Regions from separate parts of the Listeria farberi genome, predicted to be linked through region 1. Evidence: riboswitches for the same ligand, from Rfam matches in the RefSeq annotation. Region 1 holds a riboswitch; the other holds the start of a gene.
The links. A riboswitch is a leader RNA that binds a small molecule or an ion and turns the genes downstream of it on or off. The one in region 1 is predicted to bind thiamine pyrophosphate.
Positions count from the first base shown of each region.

Region 1 (10,828 bases):
TTGGAGATGCTAATGTCTGGAAGAAGAATCCTTCTTTGCTTGTGTTGCAAAATAGGTTAGAGATAATATCTAGTAATTAGAGCAAATAATCGCATAGGTCTTATGAAAAAGGAGTTGAATAGTGATTTTTGAAGGTACAAGTTTTTTGTTTAAAATAACATATTTTGTGACAGCGATGTTACCCGCTTATATACTATTTAGTTTACAAATCAAAATGCAAACAAATAAAGTAAGTGATACGTTAATATACTTTATTCTAGGTATTTTTTTAGTCCTATCAGTATTATCTTTGGCCTTTTTAAAATGGCTCTTGCTTAAGAGGGGGAAAGAGAAGAATGGTCACAATAAAAGAATATTGATTAATAGAAAAAACCAAATCGCTAAAAAGAATGGCGATGTTGTGGCTTTCTTTATGGGGATTATTTTGCCTTCTGTTTTAGTATTTCAAGATGAACTATTAATAACTTTAATTGTTTTTATTATTTTACAGATATTAATCTTTACGTTAACGATTAGAGGTTCAAGTGTATTTCCAAATATCTTATTAATATTTTTTGGTATGGATATTTATGAGCTTGAAGATGGGAATTATATTTTAACTATAGATAAAAAACTAAGAATTTCCGATAAACCAAATTTGTATACTCGGTTAGGTGATTCGGCTGATTGCAATACATATTTAATTGCTGAGGAGAATGAAAATGATATATGACAATGCATGGGTTGGGATAAATAAGAATAAGAAATTAGATAGAATTCAGTTATTACATTTAAGTCAAAAAGATAGAGATAAAATAGTTGCAGAAATAGAAAATATTTCTGAGCTTGCAGGAAAGAAGGAACTAAAAAAATATTCTACTGATTCATTATTGTTCGAGGATGGATACTATATTGATTTGGAAGAGCTTCCTGTCAATAATTTATTAGAAGATTTTGTAAATCGATTTTTAATGAAAACTACGTTATCTGTATATGACAAAATTATACCAATTAGTGATAATACAAATTGTGATGGGAAATTAGATTTAGATAAAGATAAATTTAAATTTATTCTTTTAGAATCTGATACAGATTGTTTGTTTTTACCCATTCAATCAAGAGGGGTTGTAAAGGGGGGATCAATTTTAAATATCCCTAAATTCTTCACTACAGGAAATAAAAGTGTCCTATATGATATAGGTGCTGGAATTACAGTTCCAACCACAGTTTGCGCTCAATATGATAAAAATAGCGGCTGCTTGTATGTTTTTGATAATGTTGATTTTGAAATGATGTTAGGAACTTTTGAACAGAAAAAAGCACTTGCGAAAGAAAACCTTTTGCATTTTAAAGAACGAAACTTTAAAGTTGCTGCTGAAAAATATTCTGTGAAATTCGATGGATATGATAAAATTGAAGAAGCTATCTTAAACCAAAAACGGCCGACAATTAGACTTTCGAAATATAAAGAATCAGGGACTGAGTTTACGATAGATAGAATTCGTGAAGCTGTTGAAAGATTACCAATAGCAGATCAAGTAACTATATGTAGTGAAAATAGAATTATAGAAGTAAATGAATATAATTACAAAACATTTATTGCTATTATTCATGATTCTATTGTGGAAAGATTAATTAGTAGAGATATCGCATTGATATAAGGAGGATAAACGAAATGAAAAAAACAGTACACGGATGGGAAATAATATCTAATTTAGACGTGCGAGTATACCAAGATGAAGCTGGCGGGGTTGCGATTTTAGTAGATAGGGATAATTTTGGTGATCAAGTGCCAGTGCTATTGAATTTTGATGGGGATGGAGTGGATATAAAAGCTCTTTCGCATTTAGCAAAAAGTGTTCGAGTTTCGCTGGATAAGAAGGTGCGGATTGAATGGCATGATGAGTATTTTGAAGAGAGAACGCAAGCAATGGAGTACATCGAGGTGGAACGGGATTAACCGTTAATTATATACAAAAAAGGAGAGCAACGAGATGAGCAAAAAGTTAGTAAGTATTATTATTTTAGGTATTTGTCTTTTGTTAGTGGGTTGTGGTAAAGAGGTTGTTGATAGTAAATTTACTGGGAAATGGAAGTTGGAATCGGTTAGTGTAGGTGCGAGTGATGGGAAGAATTTAAAAGATACGGGTATGGCAAGTAAGATGAGTGTGGATCTGGACATGGATGCAGATGGTAATGTAACAGAATTGTATATTGATGATGAAGCTGCCATAACGAATTCTTATAAATTAAAACAAAAAGATGGCGATAAATACCAATATGATGGTCCGGTAGTTAGTAAAAAAGTGTATGGTTATGAAACAGAAAGTGAAAAAGAGAACGTGCAAAAAGTTCTTAAAATGCTTGAAGCACAGGATGGTATTGAGATAACGAAAAGTGAGCAAAAAGGAAATGAATACCGTGTGGATACTAAAGAAAAAAGAGATTATGTACTTTCTATGGAGCTTGAAAGTGAGAAATTAGTTTTGAAAAAAGTGGATGACAAAGAGAACAGTTTGATTCAGGAAACATATAAGAAAAATTAAACTATAAGAAATGGAATCCGTTATAACCACCTATTGTTTAAAAATTATAAAATAAACGCCTCCATTAATTTCATTTTAGATGAGATTAGTGGGGGTGTTTATGATAGTAGTCCTTTTTATATTTTATCTGAGATAGTGAATTTAAAAATATGCTTGTTTACAAAATATATCAAACTGATAAGTAAATAGATTCCGCCGAAAATAAGAAGAAAGGTAGAACTATTTAAATTATGACTACTAAAATAGCCAAATAATAATGCTCCTATCGGTAATGTGGCTACACTTAGGCTATAAAGAGCGCTGAAAACTTTACCCAAATGTTCTTTTTGAATTAATACTTGGAAAAAAGGTTTTTGGACAACATGGGTAACTCCTAAAAAAGTACTTGCAATCCCCCAGATAAGAATAATAAGGGAAGAATTTACAAAATAAGAGCTTATTAACATTGTTAGTCCGAACATGAGCGTGCATAAAGTTAGTACTTTTCCGATTTTCATGAATTTTAGTAATAATGTTGCTAGGAGAGTTGAGCCAATCAATGTTCCAATGGCCATAGTTGATGTCAATAGTCCAAGCACAATGGCACTTCCTTGCTCTTTTGCAATTAATACTTGGTAGACATTCAATCCGCCGAACATAAAATTTGCCATGCCTCCGCTGATAGCGATAAATAAAATGGTTTTATTTTGAAATAGTTCAATGAAGCCTTTAAATACATTTTTTAAGAAAGGTTCTGGTTCTTTATTATTTGCCTCTGTGGGTTCTTTTATCTTTGAAAAAGAAAAGATTGCGAACAAAAAGGTAAATATATTGGCAACTAAAAGGGTGATTGTTGAAAAAATATTGATTAAGAATCCTGTTAGAGCATTAAATAAATATTCAGTACCATTATAAGCAACAGACATATATGATTGAGCACTTGCTAGCTGTTCTTTTTTTATGATAAACGGAGTCATTGCGTCTTGTATAGTATATGTATTCATACCAAAAAGGGAAGCTAAAAATGCTAAAATACATAATAACAGAGGACTTTGAAAATCCAACAAAATACTGATAACCATAATTAAAATCGCGAATAATTGCCCGAATTCGCATAAAAGCAAGGATCTTTTTTTGGAATGTGTATCTATCCAGTGACCAAATAAAAAGGAAAAAATGTTAGGTATAAAAATAGCAAAATTAACTATCCCTACCCAAAACGAATTATTAGTGAGTGTTAAAATGTACCAAGATAATACAATGTAATACATGCTATCTCCGGCATTACTGATTAAACGACCTAACCATAAATATCTAAAATTTTTGTTTTTTAACATGTGTTCAGTCCTTTTGTGTTTTATAATATGTTGTACTTCTAATTTAGCGGTTATAATTAGAATTGTCAAAATTTTTATTATAATAATGTTGGAGGAGAGTGGTAGGAGAAGTTGCGGGAGTGGATTTGTTAGCGTGAATTTAAAACTTTTATTTATAAAAGCTGTTCTTTCGAGGATACTCAGGAGGATAGTTCTTTTGTTGAATAACCGCTTTTTATAGTTAAATTCACAATAATCTTACATTCTTAGGTATAATATGTATGAGAAGATGAAAATACATATTATGAAAAGGATGTTTGTGATGAACTTAGTGAGGTTATTAAAATACATGCAAGAAAACTACGGGGAACAAATAACTAATCATCCGATGGCTGGGAATGAAGTAGCGAAAAACTTTAAGAAAGGTGCGAAAACAGTTTTTGAAACCTTCTTGTTAGGAAATGACTATAAAATATCTGCTTCTATTGGTACAGGAGGTTGGGCAAATGTGCCATGGATTGCTGTACATGATAAAGAAGTTAGTACGAGTGTTCAAGAGGGAGTTAATATAGTTTATTTGTTTACAAGTGATTACCAAGGTGTATATTTATCTTTAAATCAAGGATACACATATGTTAAAAACAACTATAGAAATACTAAACTAACCTTGGAAAAAATAGCTTGTTTTTGGCAGGAGAACCTATCAACGTTAAAATCTAACAATGGTTTTACAATAGAACCGATAAACTTAGGTCGTGAGAAATCTCGTTATACTAATCTTGTGAAAGGTTATGAATCTTGTAATATTTATAGTAAGTATTATAATATTTCAGATCTGATAGAAACGGATAATGATTTATTACTGCAAGATTTACTGCAAATGATTACTGTTTTTAAGGAATTAAAAAGCCACTTAACTTTGGAAGGCAAGAGAGGTATAGAGAATACAATCGATTTCATTCTTGATAATGGAACTTTCAATGAGTTAAGTGAAAAAACAAAATCAAAGAAAGTTTTTGAAATAGAAAAAAAGCGCAAATTAGTTTTAGGTAAAGAAGAAACACGTTCAAGAAATTCGTTAGTTAAGGAAGAAAAAGCATCTTACATCACTAAAAGAGATTATGCGAAAGAAGCTATTAGAAATACGGAAAAAGGGTTGCAAGGAGAGTATTTGGTAATTAATTATGAAAGAGAGCGATTAACAAAGAATTCTATTACAAAACCCTATGCAGATAAAATCACTCATGTTGCTGAACGTGGTGATGGGCATGGATATGATATTATTTCTTATGACATAAATCCAGATGTACCAAATGAAGTAATAGAGATTTATATCGAAGTTAAAACAACAACTGGAAATAGAGATGCTCCATTTTATTTATCAGATAATGAATTAAATGTTGCGAGAATAAAAGGTGAGCTTTATAAAATTTATCGGGTATATGATTATAATACAGCGCCAAAACTGAAGATTATTGATAATTTATTCGATGAGACCCTAGAAATAAAACCAATCAATTATATCGTAAAAGGAGTGAACCAAAATGACAAACACACTAAAAACTAGCTACCAAAAAACACCATATAAACTAGGTGGGAATGGTCCGCGCAATATAGGCGTTTTGACAGAAGCACTTCAAAATATAGATGATAACCTAGAAAGCGATATTTACGGAAATGGCGCAGTTATTGAAAACTTTGAAACAAAAATCGCGAAAATTCTCGGGAAACAATCTGCGGTATTTTTTCCAAGTGGTACTATGGCTCAACAAATCGCGTTAAGGATTTGGGCTGACCGGAAAGAGAATCGGCGCGTGGCATATCATCCGCTTTCGCATTTGGAGATTCATGAGCAAGACGGGCTAAAAGAATTGCAACAAATCACGCCCATATTACTTGGAACAGCGAATCGACTTTTGACAATTGACGATATTAAAAGCCTTCGCGAGCCAGTTTCTAGTGTGCTTATCGAACTTCCACAACGAGAAATTGGTGGGCAGCTGCCTGCTTTTGAAGAGCTTGAGGAGATTTCGGAGTATTGCCATGAACAGGGTATTTCGTTGCATCTTGACGGGGCACGGTTATGGGAAATCACGCCGTTTTATCAGAAGTCTGCGGAAGAAATTTGTGCGTTGTTTAATAGTGTGTATGTGTCGTTTTACAAAGGGATTGGCGGGATTGCTGGGGCGATTTTGGCTGGGAATGATGATTTTATGCAAGAGGCGAAAATCTGGAAACGGCGGTATGGCGGGGATTTGATTAGTTTGTATCCGTATATTTTGTCCGCGGATTATTATTTTGAAAAACGGATTGGGAAAATGGCGGAGTATTTTGAAGCGGCGAAAGGATTGGCTGAGCGATTTAATTCGTGTTCGGGTGTGAAGACTGTGCCGGAAGTGCCGGTTTCTAATATGTTTCATGTTTATTTTGAGAAGTCGGCTGATGAGGTTGGGGCGATTTTGACGAAGATTCAGGATGAAACTGGCGTTGGGATTTCGGGGTATTTGCAGGAGAAATCAGCGGATGTTTGTGCGTTTGAGGTTTCGGTTGGGGATGCGTATGCGGGGATACCGTTGGAGATTTTGGATGATTTATTTAAGAAACTTGTAAATTCAGTAAAATAGAATTAAAAGCAATTTTCTAAGCCAGTATTTTAATTACTGGTTTTTTTATACAATTAAAATCGAGTCCGCAGTTAAATTGATTTTTTTAACATCTTTAAAATAAAAAGATATCTACTTAACATATAAATTCGTATTTTAAAAGATAAATGTAACTGAATGTTCACCAAGTTATAAATTTTATTTATTATAATATACATGAGGGGGTTATCTTAAATAAGACTAGAAATATTATAAAAAGGGAATGAGAAAATGGAAATTAGAAAAAGTAAATTTAATTATGTTTATATCATTTGGACGACACTAACAGTTCTTATTGCACTAATGATTGTTAAGAAAATATTAGCAATCCCGCTGTTAGGAGCAATAACAATTATTAGCGCTCTTTTTGTCGGTGTATTTGTTTTGAATTATGGTCTATTTGGAGATTGGAGAAATAGAGTTAGACTTGGACTTAAGAAGCCAGCAACTCTAAATGAGGTTAATGGTTTAAATTCTATAAATGAGGAAGTATTTCAAAAAGTTAGCAGCTTCTATCCGAAAGTAAAAAAAGCTGAAGTATTTGTAATAGCAGAAAATGATATAAATGCTTATGCATTGGGACAAAAGACTATCGGTATTACTAAAGGTGCTCTAGCCTCTCTGAATATCGGTGAGTTAAAAGCTGTTATTGCACATGAATATGGACATCTTGCTAATAAAGATACCTTGAATTTTATTTTACTTAATACTAGCTTTACAATTTTAAGTATTGCATTATTACCAATATATGGTATAAGTTTTTTCATTGGTTTCGTATTTGCTTTCGTAGAAGGAATGCTCAGTGGAAACAGCTCTATTTCTACTAGTTTATTAAGCGTTGTTACAAAAATAGTAGGTTGGAGCTACTTAAAGTATTATGAATTAGGCTTTTATTTTGTAAACTTAGGAAGTCGTGACTTTGAATATAGAGCGGATGAAGTTGCCGCAAAGGCTGGTTATGGTGAGGAACTTTTGAGCTTTTTTTATCTGCTTGAAAAGACGGATGGAGATGTGAGGAAAGGTTTGCTAGCTTTCTTGGCATCAACACATCCATATACCTCATATCGGATACAATATATAGAAAAGTTTATAGGGATTTCAGACTCTGTAAATGAAATTGAGTATCAAAATTATTCAAAATTAATTGACTAATAATATTTATTAAGGAGCCCACCCATGCCAAAACTAATCATCGACGCAGACGATTTCGGTCTATCCAAAGCCATCAACCACGGCATCATCGAAAGCTACAAAACCGGCATCACAACATCCACCTTACTCATGCCGAACCTAGAAACTGCCGAGCACGCAATCGCTCTCGCAAAAGCCCACCCAGACCTATTCATCGGGCAACACACAAACTTCCTGCTCGGAAAACCGTGCGCGGACCCGGTGGAAATCCCATCACTCGTCGACGAAAACGGGGAATTCCATCGTTCCAAATACTACCGGGCTAACCCAGAACTGAAATTCCAATACGAAGATGTGCGCACGGAAACTATCGCTCAAATGGAACGGTTCAAAGCGCTAACTGGTCACTACCCAGAGCATATCGACTGCCACTCAATCGGTGATGAAACAGTTGACCAAGCTTTCTTTGACATTGCGCGTGAGTTTGGGGTTCACACGACTTTAAAATACAGCGGTGATAAAAAATGGCCAGATCAAGAAGGTTATTTACCAATCACTAAACTGCTGGAGTCGGGCGCACTTCCCTACACAAGCGGCGGCGTTTCGGTTGAGAACTTCCTTAATGATGATTTTGGCTTGCTAAAATTAGCGCCAGACGAAATTGCAGAGATGCATTTTGATGTCGGTTTTTTGGATCAATTTGTGCTGGATAATTCTTCTTATACGTCGATGCGGTGCCGGGAGCTTGCGACGATTTGCGACGCGCGGGTGCGGGATTGGCTTAGTGAAAACGGGTTTGAGCTCATTTCGTTTGGGGATTTACAGCGTTAAAACTCTATGCTATGATAAACACAACTTAATAAGAAAAACTAGGGGGGCCGATTCTGGCTGAGATAGGAAGGTAATGCTTTCTGACCCTTTGAACCTGTTTGTTAGTGCAAGCGTAGGGAAGTGAATGTGAAAGTGACCGGAAAATTTATTGCGGCTACTGTTTCTTTGCTTATGCTAAGAGACAGTGGGCGCTTTTTTTATTGTGCAAAAAGGAGGAGTTTAAGTGTTTGTTCACGATTTTCAAGAAGAAGTAGAGGATTTATGGCAGGAAACGTTGCGGCATCCTTTTGTGCGGAGCTTGGCGGATGGGACGCTTGAAAAGAAGGCGTTTTATTATTATCTGCTCCAGGATGATTATTATTTGTCGCATTTTGAGAAGGTGATTGAGAAAAGTGTAGAGCAGGCGGGGACGGCGGAAATTGCTGCGGAAATGAGGGAAGTACAGGTGCGGCTTCAGCAGTCGGAATTGTTGATGCGCGAACAGTTTTATCCGCGGGTTGGGCTAACGGAGCGCGATTTTTCCGTGCGAAAACCAGCGCCAACTGCTTATCATTATACTTCTCACCTGTACCGGATGGCGGATTTTGGCAGTTTTGGGGTGACAATTGCGGCGCTTTTGCCGTGTTATGCGCTTTATGCTGATATGGGGAAAATGTACGAAGGGGCGCGGAGTTCGGAGCCATTTTATCAAGAGTTGTTGGATAGTTATGTGGATGAAAATTATCAAAAAGTGGTGTTGCAGCAGAAGCGGTTGGTGGAACAGGCGGCGAGTATGGCGGATGCGCGGGAACTGGCCCTCATGAAGCAGGCTTTTCACATTAGTGTGGAAATGGAATGGGCGTTTTTTGATATGGCTTATAAAAAACAAAATTGGCGTGGGAGTGTGAATTATGTTTGATTTTATGACGTTGGAAAAGGTGCAAGAAAAAGGGCCGTTGGTACATAATATTACGAATATCGTGGTCGCGAATGACTCGGCGAACGGCTTGCTTGCGATTGGTGCGTCACCGATTATGGCTTCTGCGAAAGAGGAAATGGATGAACTTGCGAAAATGGCGGATGTGCTCGTGATTAATATTGGGACGCTAGACGGGGAGCTTGTTACAGCGATGAAAATTGCTGGGCGTGCGGCGAATGTTGCTGGAAAGCCGGTTGTGCTTGATCCGGTCGGTGTTGGCGCGACTTCATACCGACGTAAAGTGGTACAGGAATTGTTGGCAGAAATTCAGTTCGCGGCGATTCGCGGAAATGCGGGGGAACTTGCGGCGATTGCTGGGGAAGCATGGGAAGCGAAAGGCGTGGATGCGGGCGTTGGCTCGGCGGATGTGCTGACTATTGCTGGAAAAGCAGCAAATGAATGGAGCACGGTTGTTATTATTAGCGGCGAAGTAGATGTGATTTCAGACGGAACGCGCTTTGCAAAAGTGGCTAATGGTAGCGCGCTACTTCCAAGAATTACTGGTTCTGGTTGTTTGCTCAGTGCGGTTTGTGGCAGTTTTATCGCCGTTCAGGAAGATGTTTTTCGAGCTAGTGTCGAAGCGTGCGCGAGTTATGCGGTGGCTTCTGAGTACGCGGAAATCGAGTTAGAAAGAAAACTTCCAGGATCGTTTCGACCACTATTTTTAGATGCTCTTGCTAGTTGGTCGGTCGAAAAAACGCGTGCCAAAGCCAAAATCCAAGAAAGTGGTGAGCACAAATGATTTTCAAACAAGTGTTAACGATAGCTGGTTCAGATTCTGGTGGTGGCGCAGGGATACAAGCGGACATCAAGACATTTCAAGAGCGCAAAACCTTTGGCATGTCCGTCATCACGGCAATCACGGCACAAAACACGCTAGGTGTAAAAGCAGTGCATAAAATCCCGGTAGAAATGATTCGCGAACAGTGCGACGCGATTGCAGAGGATTTCCAAGTGAGCGCCGTGAAAACTGGAATGCTTGCGGATGCAGAAATTATCCGAGAAGTGGCGCGGAATATACGTTTGCACAACTTCCCAAATATCGTCATTGATCCCGTGATGATTGCAAAAGGTGGCACTGCTTTGCTTGAAAATGAGGCGACACAAGTGTTGAAAGACGAGCTTTTGCCACTTGGTACGATTATTACGCCGAATATTCCAGAAGCGGAAGAAATTCTTGGAGAAAAAATCACAACCAAGGCGGAAATCGAACAAGCTGCTAAGAAAATTTTTGATTTAGGTGTAAAAGCGGTTGTTATTAAAGGTGGGCATAGCGAAATGAGTGAGGCGGCTGATTTTTACTATGATGGAGAAACGACAAAATGGCTGACGAGCGAGCGCTTTGATACGCCGCATACGCACGGGACTGGTTGCACTTTTTCGGCATGTATTGCAGCTGAACTTGCGAAAGGGAATTCGCTTTTGGATAGTGTCATAGTTGCGAAA
Region 1 covers NZ_JAARZL010000001.1:101,091-111,918, forward strand. The annotation lists gene HCB38_RS00445 (DEAD/DEAH box helicase) at 1-80, shown strand, start outside; gene HCB38_RS00450 (KwaA family protein) at 122-712, shown strand; gene HCB38_RS00455 (hypothetical protein) at 702-1,640, shown strand; gene HCB38_RS00460 (hypothetical protein) at 1,655-1,939, shown strand; gene HCB38_RS00465 (hypothetical protein) at 1,974-2,525, shown strand; gene HCB38_RS00470 (MFS transporter) at 2,642-3,841, opposite strand; gene HCB38_RS00475 (MrcB family domain-containing protein) at 4,143-5,387, shown strand; gene HCB38_RS00480 (threonine aldolase family protein) at 5,365-6,444, shown strand; gene HCB38_RS00485 (M48 family metalloprotease) at 6,694-7,614, shown strand; gene HCB38_RS00490 (ChbG/HpnK family deacetylase) at 7,639-8,424, shown strand; TPP riboswitch at 8,455-8,560, shown strand; gene tenA (thiaminase II) at 8,648-9,322, shown strand; gene thiM (hydroxyethylthiazole kinase) at 9,315-10,124, shown strand; gene thiD (bifunctional hydroxymethylpyrimidine kinase/phosphomethylpyrimidine kinase) at 10,121-10,828, shown strand, end outside.

Region 2 (10,828 bases), 1.1 Mb from region 1:
CAGGAAGAACCCCCAATATCGCCCATTTAGCTCTAGAAAAGGCAAACATAGACTATACAAAAAAAGGCATTACAGTAAACGAGAAACTACAAACAACTAACCACGCACATATTTATGCATGTGGTGATGTAGCAGCTACAAAAGGCGCTCCGTTAACACCAGTTGTTAGTATGGAAGCGGCATTAGTAGCAAAAAACATTTTAGGTGGCAACGAAAAAATCGATTATCCTGCAATACCAAGCGTTGTTTTCACTAGTCCAAAACTTGCAAGCATTGGCATAAGTATGGAAGAAGCAACTGCCAATCCAGAAAAATATCAAATTAAAAACCATGATACAACAAAATGGTATACGTACAGAAGAACGAATGAAAAAATCGCTCTCGCAAAAATCATAGAAGACCGCAAAACTGGTCAAATTAAGGGCGCTCACTTCCTTAGTGAAGAGGCCGATTATATGATAAATTATGTTGCTATCCTAATGAAAGCTAACTTAACTTTGGCTGATTTACAGTCTGTCATATTTGCATATCCATCACCTGCAAGTGATTTAACTGCTTTGAACTAGAGCTTAAATATGTTATAGTGAGGGAGAAATTCGCATAAAAGGAGTAAATTAGATGGAAATTTGGATTATTGCCGGAATATGTGCATTCTTAATTTTTATCAGCGGTATTGTTGTTTTATTTTTCCCAGCCAAGCGAAAAATCGGTGCAATTTTAACAAGCGCTGGAATGTTATTATTGGTTGGTTCAATTATTGGCATTATTGTTAGCTTTTCACACTATCAACAAGTTCAAAATGATGTGTTCAATTATTCTTCTAAAGGTACAAGCCAAGCTACTGCAGAAGAAACAAAAACTTATCAAATAAACTATGAAGATTCCGCAGATAATATTAAGAAAAAAATCACCTCTGTCACGGTCGAAAAGAAAGAAACCTATTCAACAGTAGAAGGCAAGTCAGTTCCTGGCAGTATCACATTACAATTAGAAATAACCAACAATGCAGCCAAAACTCTTGAAACCTATCCGAACCAAGGCCAACTTGAAGCAAATAAGATGGATATAAATGGAGGAGACGCTGTTCTATCTGATTTTGAAACCACCGAAATCGAACCTGGTAAAACGGTTAAAGGAACAATCGTTTTTCCAGTAGAAAAATTAGACAAAGTTTCTGATATTACTTGGATTTCTTATAGTTTCCTAAGCTATTTAAAAGATTCTTCGACACCAATTACAACAGAAACAGGTAAAATCGAACTTAAATAAAAAAACAATATCCCGGAGATGGGATATTGTTTTTTTACTTATTCAGCTACATTCATAACTTCTTTTAAATATTCATCATAAGAAATTTCTTTATTATAAAATTGATCTTTTGATAAATTAATAATACGAGTTGCGATAGTTTGTAGTAATTGATGGTCATGCGATGCAAAGATCATAGCGCCTTTGAACGCCTCAAGACCATTATTTAATGCAGTGATTGATTCTAAGTCCAAGTGGTTAGTAGGTTCATCAAGTAAAAGAACATTTGAACCTGAAAGCATCATTTTGGATAACATACAACGAACTTTTTCTCCACCAGATAAGACGCGTACTTTTTTCAGTACTTCATCGCCACTGAATAGCATACGCCCAAGGAAGCCGCGTAAGAATGCTTCACTATCATCTTCAGGAGAGAACTGACGTAACCACTCTACAAGACTCATGTCGTTTTCCTCAAAGAACTCTGAGTTATCTTTAGGGAAATAGCTTTGGCTTGTTGTAATACCCCATTTATAGCTACCTTCATCAGGTTCCATTTCACCAGCAAGGATTTGGAAAAGAACTGTTTTGGCAACTTCATCATCGCCAACTAAAGCAACTTTGTCATTACGATTGATAGAGAAGGAAAGATTATCAAGAATCTTCACGCCATCAATTGTTTTAGACAAGTTTGTTACAGTTAGAAGGTCGTTCCCAACTTCACGGTCCGGTTTGAACTGAATGAAAGGGTAACGACGGCTAGAAGGTTGAATATCTTCCAGCGTGATTTTTTCGAGCATTTTTTTACGACTTGTAGCTTGTTTGGATTTCGATGCATTCGCACTGAAACGAGCAATGAAGTCTTGTAATTCTTTCATTTTTTCTTCTTTTTTCTTGTTACGATCGCCCATCATTGTTTGAGCTAATTGGCTTGATTCATACCAGAAATCATAGTTTCCGACATATAATTTAATTTTGCTGAAATCAAGATCCGCAATGTGCGTACATACTTTATTTAAGAAGTGACGGTCATGGGATACAACAATAACCGTATTATCAAAGTTAATTAAAAATTCTTCCAACCAGTGAATCGCACGAATATCAAGGTGATTGGTAGGCTCATCCAGAAGTAAGATATCTGGTTTACCGAATAAAGCTTGCGCAAGAAGCACTTTCACTTTTTCTCCACCAGTTAAATCTTTCATTAGTTTTCCGTGTAAATCAGTAGGGATACCTAAGCCGTTTAATAAAACAGCGGCATCAGATTCTGCTTCCCAGCCATCTAATTCAGCAAATTCGCCTTCAAGTTCAGCAGCACGGATACCATCTTCATCACTAAAATCTTCTTTCATGTAAATGGCATTTTTTTCGTCCATAATTTTGTATAAACGTTCATGTCCCATTATGACAGTGTTAAGGACCAGTTCATCATCATACTGGAAATGATCTTGGCGAAGGACAGCTAGACGCTCACCTGAACCAATATGCACATTACCACTTTGAGAATCAAGCTCGCCAGAAAGCACTTTTAGGAACGTTGATTTACCAGCACCGTTTGCTCCAATAAGACCATAACAGTTACCTGGTAAAAATTTAATCGAAACATCTTCAAATAGCTTTTTATCGCCGTAGCGTAAGCCAACATTATTTACAGTTAACATTTTCTTCCTCCAATACTAAGTTACTTCTTCTTGAAATCAGAAAAAGCACAATTACTTCTATTTTAACATGGTTAGTGCAGCAAAGAAAGCATACACCCATAAATAAATGTTATAATGTAAAAATAAGGAGGGAAGCTAAATGGATTATCAGCAAACTTTACATAAAAAAGTTGCGCTTTGCCTTAGCTTGCAAGGTGCAAAAGAAACATTCCCGTTTGATTCTAAAATGCACGCTTTAACACTTGGTGGTAAAATATTTGCGCTCATACATATGTATCACGGGGAATTATATGTCAGTGTTAAATGCCAGCCTGAGAGAATTGATTTATTGCGCGATGAATATATGAGTATAAAACCCGGTTATCACTTAAATAAAAAGCATTGGATTACACTTGTGATTAATGAAAAATATGATGTCGAAGCGGAAACAGAATTTGCTTTAATCAAAAATAGTTACCAGCTGATTTTTGACAAACTGCCGAAGAAAGCACAAAATACTGTAAGATTCTCTGCAAATGATTAAGGAAGATAAATAATTCTTTACAAAAAAACATCTCATGCTATAATGATTGTTGTACGATAATTTCATAGACGTTACCACAGGGGGGGCTTCTTAGCTGAGATTGAATCCGCGTGTTTTTGGATTCTGACCCTTTGAACCTGTTCGTTAATACGAGCGTAGGGATTGTGGCGATTGCATTTCTAACAATAGAAACTGCTTTCTTCTGGGGTACGTTTTTGACCAAAAAGAAGAGGGGAGTTTATTTTTTATGCAAAACAAACGATTAATCATTTTACTTGAATGTGCTATCTTTGCAGCAGTTGCAATGGTACTAAGCTTTATCCCGCTAGACATTGGTTCCAGTTTTTCGATTTCACTAGGAATGATTCCAATGTACGTTATTGCAATTCGTCGCGGTTTTTGGGCGGCTGGATTTGCCGGACTTTTATGGGGGTTACTACATTTTTTAACAGGGAAAGCTTATATTTTAATGCCATCTCAAGCAATTATAGAATATATCCTAGCCTTCAGTTTTATTGCTTTCAGTGGCGTATTTAGTAAACAAGTTCGAAGTAATTTAGCTGCTAACCAACTGAAAAAAGCTATTCAATGGGCGTGGGGTACCATGATTATTGGTGGTGTGGCTAGATATTTTTGGCATTATGTAGCTGGAGTTTTATTTTGGGGCGCTTATGCTTTTCAAGGTTGGGGAGCACAGTTATTTTCAGCAGTGATGAACGGAGCTAGCTGCCTCGGTACTGTTGTTGTTTGTGGGATAATTATTTCAATACTACTCAAAACAACGCCAAAATTATTCTTACCTAAATAAAGGAAAGCCCTGTTAGTAAATCTAATAGGGCTTTTTAGTATGTTATAATAGAATAAATACTGTCTTACAGCTTATCTGAGTGCTCATTTTTACGACCAAAAGTTTAGCAGCGATGTTCTTAACGTGCCACAAGTACGAAATCATCTTGTTTAGTAACTTCCGTTTGAATGCTACACTATTTTAAAGCTGTTTTTTTGTATTTAAAAAGTTTAAATCCGTACTAGTTAGGGAAATTAGTTACCGATTGCCAATTTTTTTGGTAGTGGTAAAGAAAAAATGGAGGTGTGTAAGCGTGTTAAAATTCGAACACGTAACGAAGACTTATAAAGGGGGCAAAAAAGCTGTTAATGATCTAACACTTAACATCGATAAAGGAGAATTTGTTTGTTTTATCGGTCCAAGTGGTTGTGGAAAAACGACAACGATGAAGATGATTAACCGGCTTATTGAACCTACAGAAGGCAAAATATTTATAAATGATAAAGACATCATGGCGGAAGATCCCGTCAAACTAAGACGTTCTATTGGTTATGTTATTCAGCAAATTGGCTTGATGCCACATATGACGATTAGAGAGAATATCGTCCTTGTACCAAAATTACTTAAATGGTCCGAAGAGAAAAAACAAGAGCGGGCGAAAGAATTAATTAAATTAGTTGATTTACCAGAAGAATTTTTAGATCGTTATCCTTATGAATTAAGTGGTGGACAGCAACAACGTATCGGTGTTTTGCGAGCGCTTGCAGCAGAACAAAACTTAATTTTGATGGATGAACCTTTTGGAGCACTAGATCCGATTACTCGTGATTCTCTCCAAGAAGAATTCAAAAATTTGCAAAAAGAACTCGGAAAAACTATTATTTTCGTTACCCATGATATGGATGAAGCGATTAAACTAGCAGACCGTATTGTTATTATGAAAGCTGGCGAAATCGTTCAGTTTGATACACCAGATGAAATTTTACGTAACCCAGCAAATTCATTTGTAGAAGATTTTATTGGTAAAGACCGCTTAATTGAAGCAAAACCCGATGTCACCCAAGTAGCACAAATTATGAACACGAATCCAGTTTCTATTACAGCAGATAAGTCACTACAAGCTGCGATTACTGTCATGAAGGAAAAACGTGTAGATACGTTACTTGTTGTTGATGAAGGTAATGTATTAAAAGGCTTTATTGATGTAGAGCAAATTGATTTAAATCGTCGTACAGCAACCTCGGTAATGGATATTATTGAGAAAAATGTTTTTTATGTCTATGAAGATACTTTACTTCGTGATACAGTGCAACGAATCCTAAAACGCGGTTATAAATATATCCCTGTAGTAGATAAAGATAAACGCCTCGTCGGAATTGTTACTCGTGCCAGCTTAGTTGATATCGTTTACGACTCCATTTGGGGCACTGTAGCTGATGTGGCAGAAAATCAGGAGGAACAGGCGGATACCCAAACGACAGAACCAGAAATGAAGCAGGAGGGATAAGCTATGGACGCAATTGTTACATTTTTTCAAGAAAATGGCCATAACTTGCTTGTTCAAACATGGCAACATTTATTTATCTCTCTATCTGCTGTTATTTTAGGTATTGCGGTTGCGGTACCAACAGGGATTTTACTCACACGTTCTCCAAAAGTAGCGAACTTTGTGATTGGTATAGTTAGTGTTCTCCAAACCGTTCCGTCACTTGCCATTTTGGCGTTCATTATTCCGTTTCTTGGAGTTGGTACATTACCAGCGATTATCGCACTGTTTATTTACGCATTGTTACCGATCCTGCGTAATACTTTTATTGGAGTTCGAGGAGTCGATAAAAATTTAATCGAATCTGGTCGTGGTATGGGAATGACAAATTGGCAATTAATCATTAATGTCGAAATCCCTAACTCTATATCAGTAATTATGGCTGGTATTCGTTTATCAGCTGTATACGTTATCGCTTGGGCTACACTTGCTTCATATATTGGAGCTGGGGGACTTGGAGACTTTATTTTTAATGGCTTAAACTTATATCGTCCAGATTTAATTCTCGGCGGAGCAATCCCAGTAACTATTTTAGCTCTTGTAGTAGAATTCGCGCTTGGAAAATTAGAATATCGCCTAACTCCAAAAGCCATCCGTGAAGCTCGGGAAGGGGGAGAATAACATGAAGAAAAAATTTATCGCGTTATTCAGCGTTTTACTACTAACGAGTTCTCTTTTCTTATCTAGCTGCTCCTTACCAGGACTTGGAGGAAGTTCTAAAGATACTATCCGTATCGGCGCAATGGCTACAACCGAATCTCAAATTGTTTCAAATATTTTAAAAGAATTAATTGAACATGATACTGGCTTAAAAGTAGAAATTGTCAACAACCTCGGATCAACTATCGTTCAACACCAAGCGATGTTAAATGGAGATGTGGATATTACTGCTACTAGATACACCGGTACAGATTTAGTTGGTCCACTAGGTGAAGAAGCTATAAAAGATCCGGAAAAAGCCTTAGCAGCTGTAAAAAAAGGATTTGAAGAGCGTTTTCACCAAACATGGTTTGATTCTTATGGTTTTGCTAATACGTATGTGTTTATGGTACGCCAAGATACTGCCAAAAAATACAACTTAACTACAGTTAGCGACATGCGTAAAGTAGAAAATGAGCTTACTGCTGGGGTCGATAATTCTTGGATGGAACGTGAAGGTGACGGTTATAAAGCATTTTCAAAAGCTTATGACATCGAATTCAAGAAAATTTTCCCAATGCAAATCGGCTTAATTTATACCGCACTTAAAAACAACCAAATGGATGTGGCACTTGGTTATTCAACAGACGGCCGTATCCCAACATATAACTTAAAATTACTAAAAGATGATAAAAAATTCTTCCCACCATACGATGCTTCTGCCCTAGCAACAGATGAAATTTTAAAGAAACATCCAGAATTAAAAACTACTATCAATAAATTAAAAGGTAAAATTTCTACAGAAGAGATGCAAAAACTAAATTATGAAGCAGATGGTAAGCTAAAAGAACCATCCATCGTAGCGCAGGAGTTCTTGCAAAAAAATAATTACTTTGAAGGTAAAAACTAAGGAGGTGCCAAAAGATGGACACATTAAAACAATTAATTGATTATTACCAAACAAATGGAAGTTATGTCATGGAAGAGTTCTGGCGGCATTTCTTAATGAGTGCGTACGGAGTTATCTTTGCCGCAATCATAGCGATACCACTTGGAGTATATATTGCAAGAAAAAAACGCTTAGCTGGTTGGGTTATCCAAATTGCCAATATCATTCAAACTATCCCGGCACTTGCAATGTTAGCTGTACTTATGCTAATTATGGGCTTAGGGACGAATACAGTCGTTTTATCTTTATTCCTATACTCTTTACTTCCAATTCTAAAAAATACCTACACAGGCATTAGAAACGTTGATGGAGCGCTTTTAGAATCTGGCAAAGCAATGGGAATGACAAAATGGCAGGTACTACGCCTCATCGAAATGCCACTTGCATTATCTGTTATTATGGCAGGAATTCGAAATGCCCTTGTTATCGCGATTGGCGTTGCAGCCATTGGGACATTTGTTGGAGCAGGTGGTCTCGGTGATATTATTGTCCGTGGAACCAATGCAACTAACGGAACCGCCATTATTTTAGCAGGTGCCATTCCAACAGCAGTCATGGCCATACTAGCCGATGTACTTTTAGGATGGGTTGAACGCACTTTAAATCCAGTAAAGAACAAAAGAAAACCACTGACCGAAGTCCTATAAGAACAATCGAAAAACACAACCTATTAGTTATGTAAAAGGTTGTGTTTTTCATTTGACAAAGAATGTTTCCCGTAGTAAACTTTTTACCATAAACGAAAGAAGGTCAGGGAGCATGAAAAAGGAAAAAACAGAACGTACAAAACAAAGCTGGAGAAAAGCACAGAATGCTCCCAGCTTAAGCGAAGTAAATAATTCAGTAGCAATTCCAAAAAACGCTAAATTCTTCCGAAAACTATTTGCATTTATGGGACCAGGTGCTCTTATTGCAGTTGGCTATGTCGACCCTGGAAACTGGGCAACTTCCATTGCTGGAGGCTCAGAATTTGGTTACACGTTATTATCTGTTATTTTAATTTCCAACATTTTAGCCGTCTTATTGCAATCACTTGCATCAAAATTAGGTATCGTAACAGGGCGTGATTTAGCCCAAGCTTCAAGCGATCACTTTTCTAAACCATTTGGATTTGTACTTTGGATTTTGGCTGAATTAGCGATTATTGCAACAGATATAGCAGAAGTTATTGGTAGTGCGATTGCGCTTAATTTACTATTTGGAATTCCATTAATCTGGGGCGTTTGTATTACAGCATTAGATATTTTTCTTGTATTATTTTTACAACATAAGGGCTTCCGCTACATAGAAGTTATTGTTATTACATTAATGGTTACGATTCTTGTATGTTTTGGGGCGGAAATGGTGATGTCACATCCAGACATGCAAGCAATCGCCAAAGGTTTTATTCCACAATCAGAAATCGTTACAAATCCAGCTATGCTTTATATCGCACTTGGTATTCTTGGAGCGACTGTTATGCCACATAATTTATACTTACATTCATCTATCGTTCAAACAAGACAATATGCGCGAACAAAAGAAGGAAAGAAAGAAGCAATTCGTTTTTCCTTCATTGATTCAACATTTTCCTTAACAATTGCTTTATTAATTAATGCCTCAATTTTAATTTTGGCAGCAGCAGCTTTCTATACTACAGGACAACATAATGTCGCGGGTATTGAAGATGCATACAAATTACTTAATCCAACTCTTGGAAGCAGTATCGCCAGCACTGTTTTTGCAGTAGCTTTACTTGCTTCTGGCCAAAATTCCACTTTAACAGGAACTTTAGCTGGCCAAATCGTTATGGAAGGTTTTCTAAATATCCGTTTAAAACCAGTGGTGCGTCGTTTATTAACGCGTGTACTAGCTATCGTCCCAGCTGTTATTATTACGGCTCTCTACGGGGCAAATGGTATCAATGAACTACTAATTTTTAGTCAAGTTATTCTATCTATGCAATTATCATTTGCTGTAATACCATTAGTTATGTTTACAAGTGATAAACAAAAGATGGGCGAATTCGTTAACCCCACATGGTTAAAAATTATTTCTTGGACTGTTGCTATTTTCATCGCTGTTTTAAATATCTATTTGCTATTTTATACTTTAACATCATTATAAAGCAGGGTAGAAGACAATAATTATATTATGTAAACAATTAAAAATAATTTTCTCATTTCTTTCCCTCGAAATTTTCATCTTTATACTATATAATTGAATTATATAATACTAATGGCGTAGTAAAGGTGTTGATTAACAATGACGGATAAACTATTAAAACAACATAAAAGGCTTTTAGAACAGCAACATAAACTACCGTACACAATTAAACTGGACGGCGAAGTTTTTACAATCATTATTTATACAAAATTAAACAAAGTAGCTGGTGTAACAGTTCTAAACTCACAAGAAGAACCAGCAACAGTAAAACAAGCAGAAGCAGTAGTTAATCGCATTCAAAAGTATAATTTCTATTTTGAATACTTGGGTAAACGAGCTCATGTAATTAAAGAACGCGATAGCATTATTGCTGAAAAGATAGAACAAACACAATTAATTTTAAATGATAATACTATTTTTGGTGGACCAATGCAGCCAACGATTGATGAACTTAATTTAGCGATGGAAGTTTATAAACAACAACAACGCAAATTGGACGTTTATCAAGAAGATATTACTTTACTCAACCAAAAAATTAAAATGCAAGGTGAAATTTTAGAAGAAGATTGGGAATCAGCCGAAAATCTTTCCATTGCGTTTACTAAAGCTGCCTATGCGCAAACTATTTTCTTAGAAGCAACGCGAAAGAATCGGAAACAATTGGCAAAATGGTTCCATCTCCATCAAAAAGAACTACCAACTGAAAAACAAAAAGCATTAGGAAAAATAGTATCTGTTCTAAGTGACACAAATGCTGGACTTGTATTTGATCAAATAATTTCTCTTAGACCGCTTCTTGAAGAAGGTTTAATGCTTGATCATGAGCAATCTTTAACCCAGCGTGCAGCTGAGTTTAATAAAGAGTTCGAGACACATTGTCGTTTCTATAAACCTAATATTAATAAAGTGAAAAACTTAATCAGACAATAAGAAAAAGCTAAGTGGCGTAAAAACCACTTAGCTTTTTCTTATTTAATAATTCCTTGATCTTGAAGATACTCTTTAGCAACCGTATAAGCCGATTTACCATTTACGTTCACTTCATAGTTCATTTTACGCATTTCATCATCTGTAATTTTTCCTGCAAGTTTATCTAGTGGTTTTTTTAGTTCGGGATATTTATCTAATGTTTTCTTCAGCATAAGAGGTGCACCTTGATAAGGAGGGAAGAGTTGTTCATCATCTTCTAGCACTTTTAGCTTGTACTGTGCAAGTTCACTATCAGTTGAATAAGCATCTAACAGGTTAATATCACCAGATTTAATCGCATTATAGCGAAGTTTTGGTTCCATTGTTTTTAAGTTTTGGAAAGTAAGTCCATATTTATCTT
Region 2 covers NZ_JAARZL010000001.1:1,201,997-1,212,824, reverse strand. The annotation lists gene HCB38_RS06065 (dihydrolipoyl dehydrogenase family protein) at 1-566, shown strand, start outside; gene HCB38_RS06060 (hypothetical protein) at 619-1,269, shown strand; gene HCB38_RS06055 (ABC-F family ATP-binding cassette domain-containing protein) at 1,308-2,909, opposite strand; gene HCB38_RS06050 (MmcQ/YjbR family DNA-binding protein) at 3,049-3,432, shown strand; TPP riboswitch at 3,502-3,612, shown strand; gene thiT (energy-coupled thiamine transporter ThiT) at 3,680-4,240, shown strand; gene HCB38_RS06040 (betaine/proline/choline family ABC transporter ATP-binding protein) at 4,533-5,726, shown strand; gene HCB38_RS06035 (ABC transporter permease) at 5,730-6,386, shown strand; gene HCB38_RS06030 (osmoprotectant ABC transporter substrate-binding protein) at 6,388-7,314, shown strand; gene HCB38_RS06025 (ABC transporter permease) at 7,329-8,000, shown strand; gene HCB38_RS06020 (Nramp family divalent metal transporter) at 8,113-9,459, shown strand; gene HCB38_RS06015 (hypothetical protein) at 9,598-10,428, shown strand; gene HCB38_RS06010 (ABC transporter permease/substrate-binding protein) at 10,467-10,828, opposite strand, start outside.
Region 2: it holds a riboswitch for thiamine pyrophosphate, as region 1 does, so the genes downstream of both, thiT (energy-coupled thiamine transporter ThiT) here and tenA (thiaminase II) in region 1, are expected to answer to the same signal.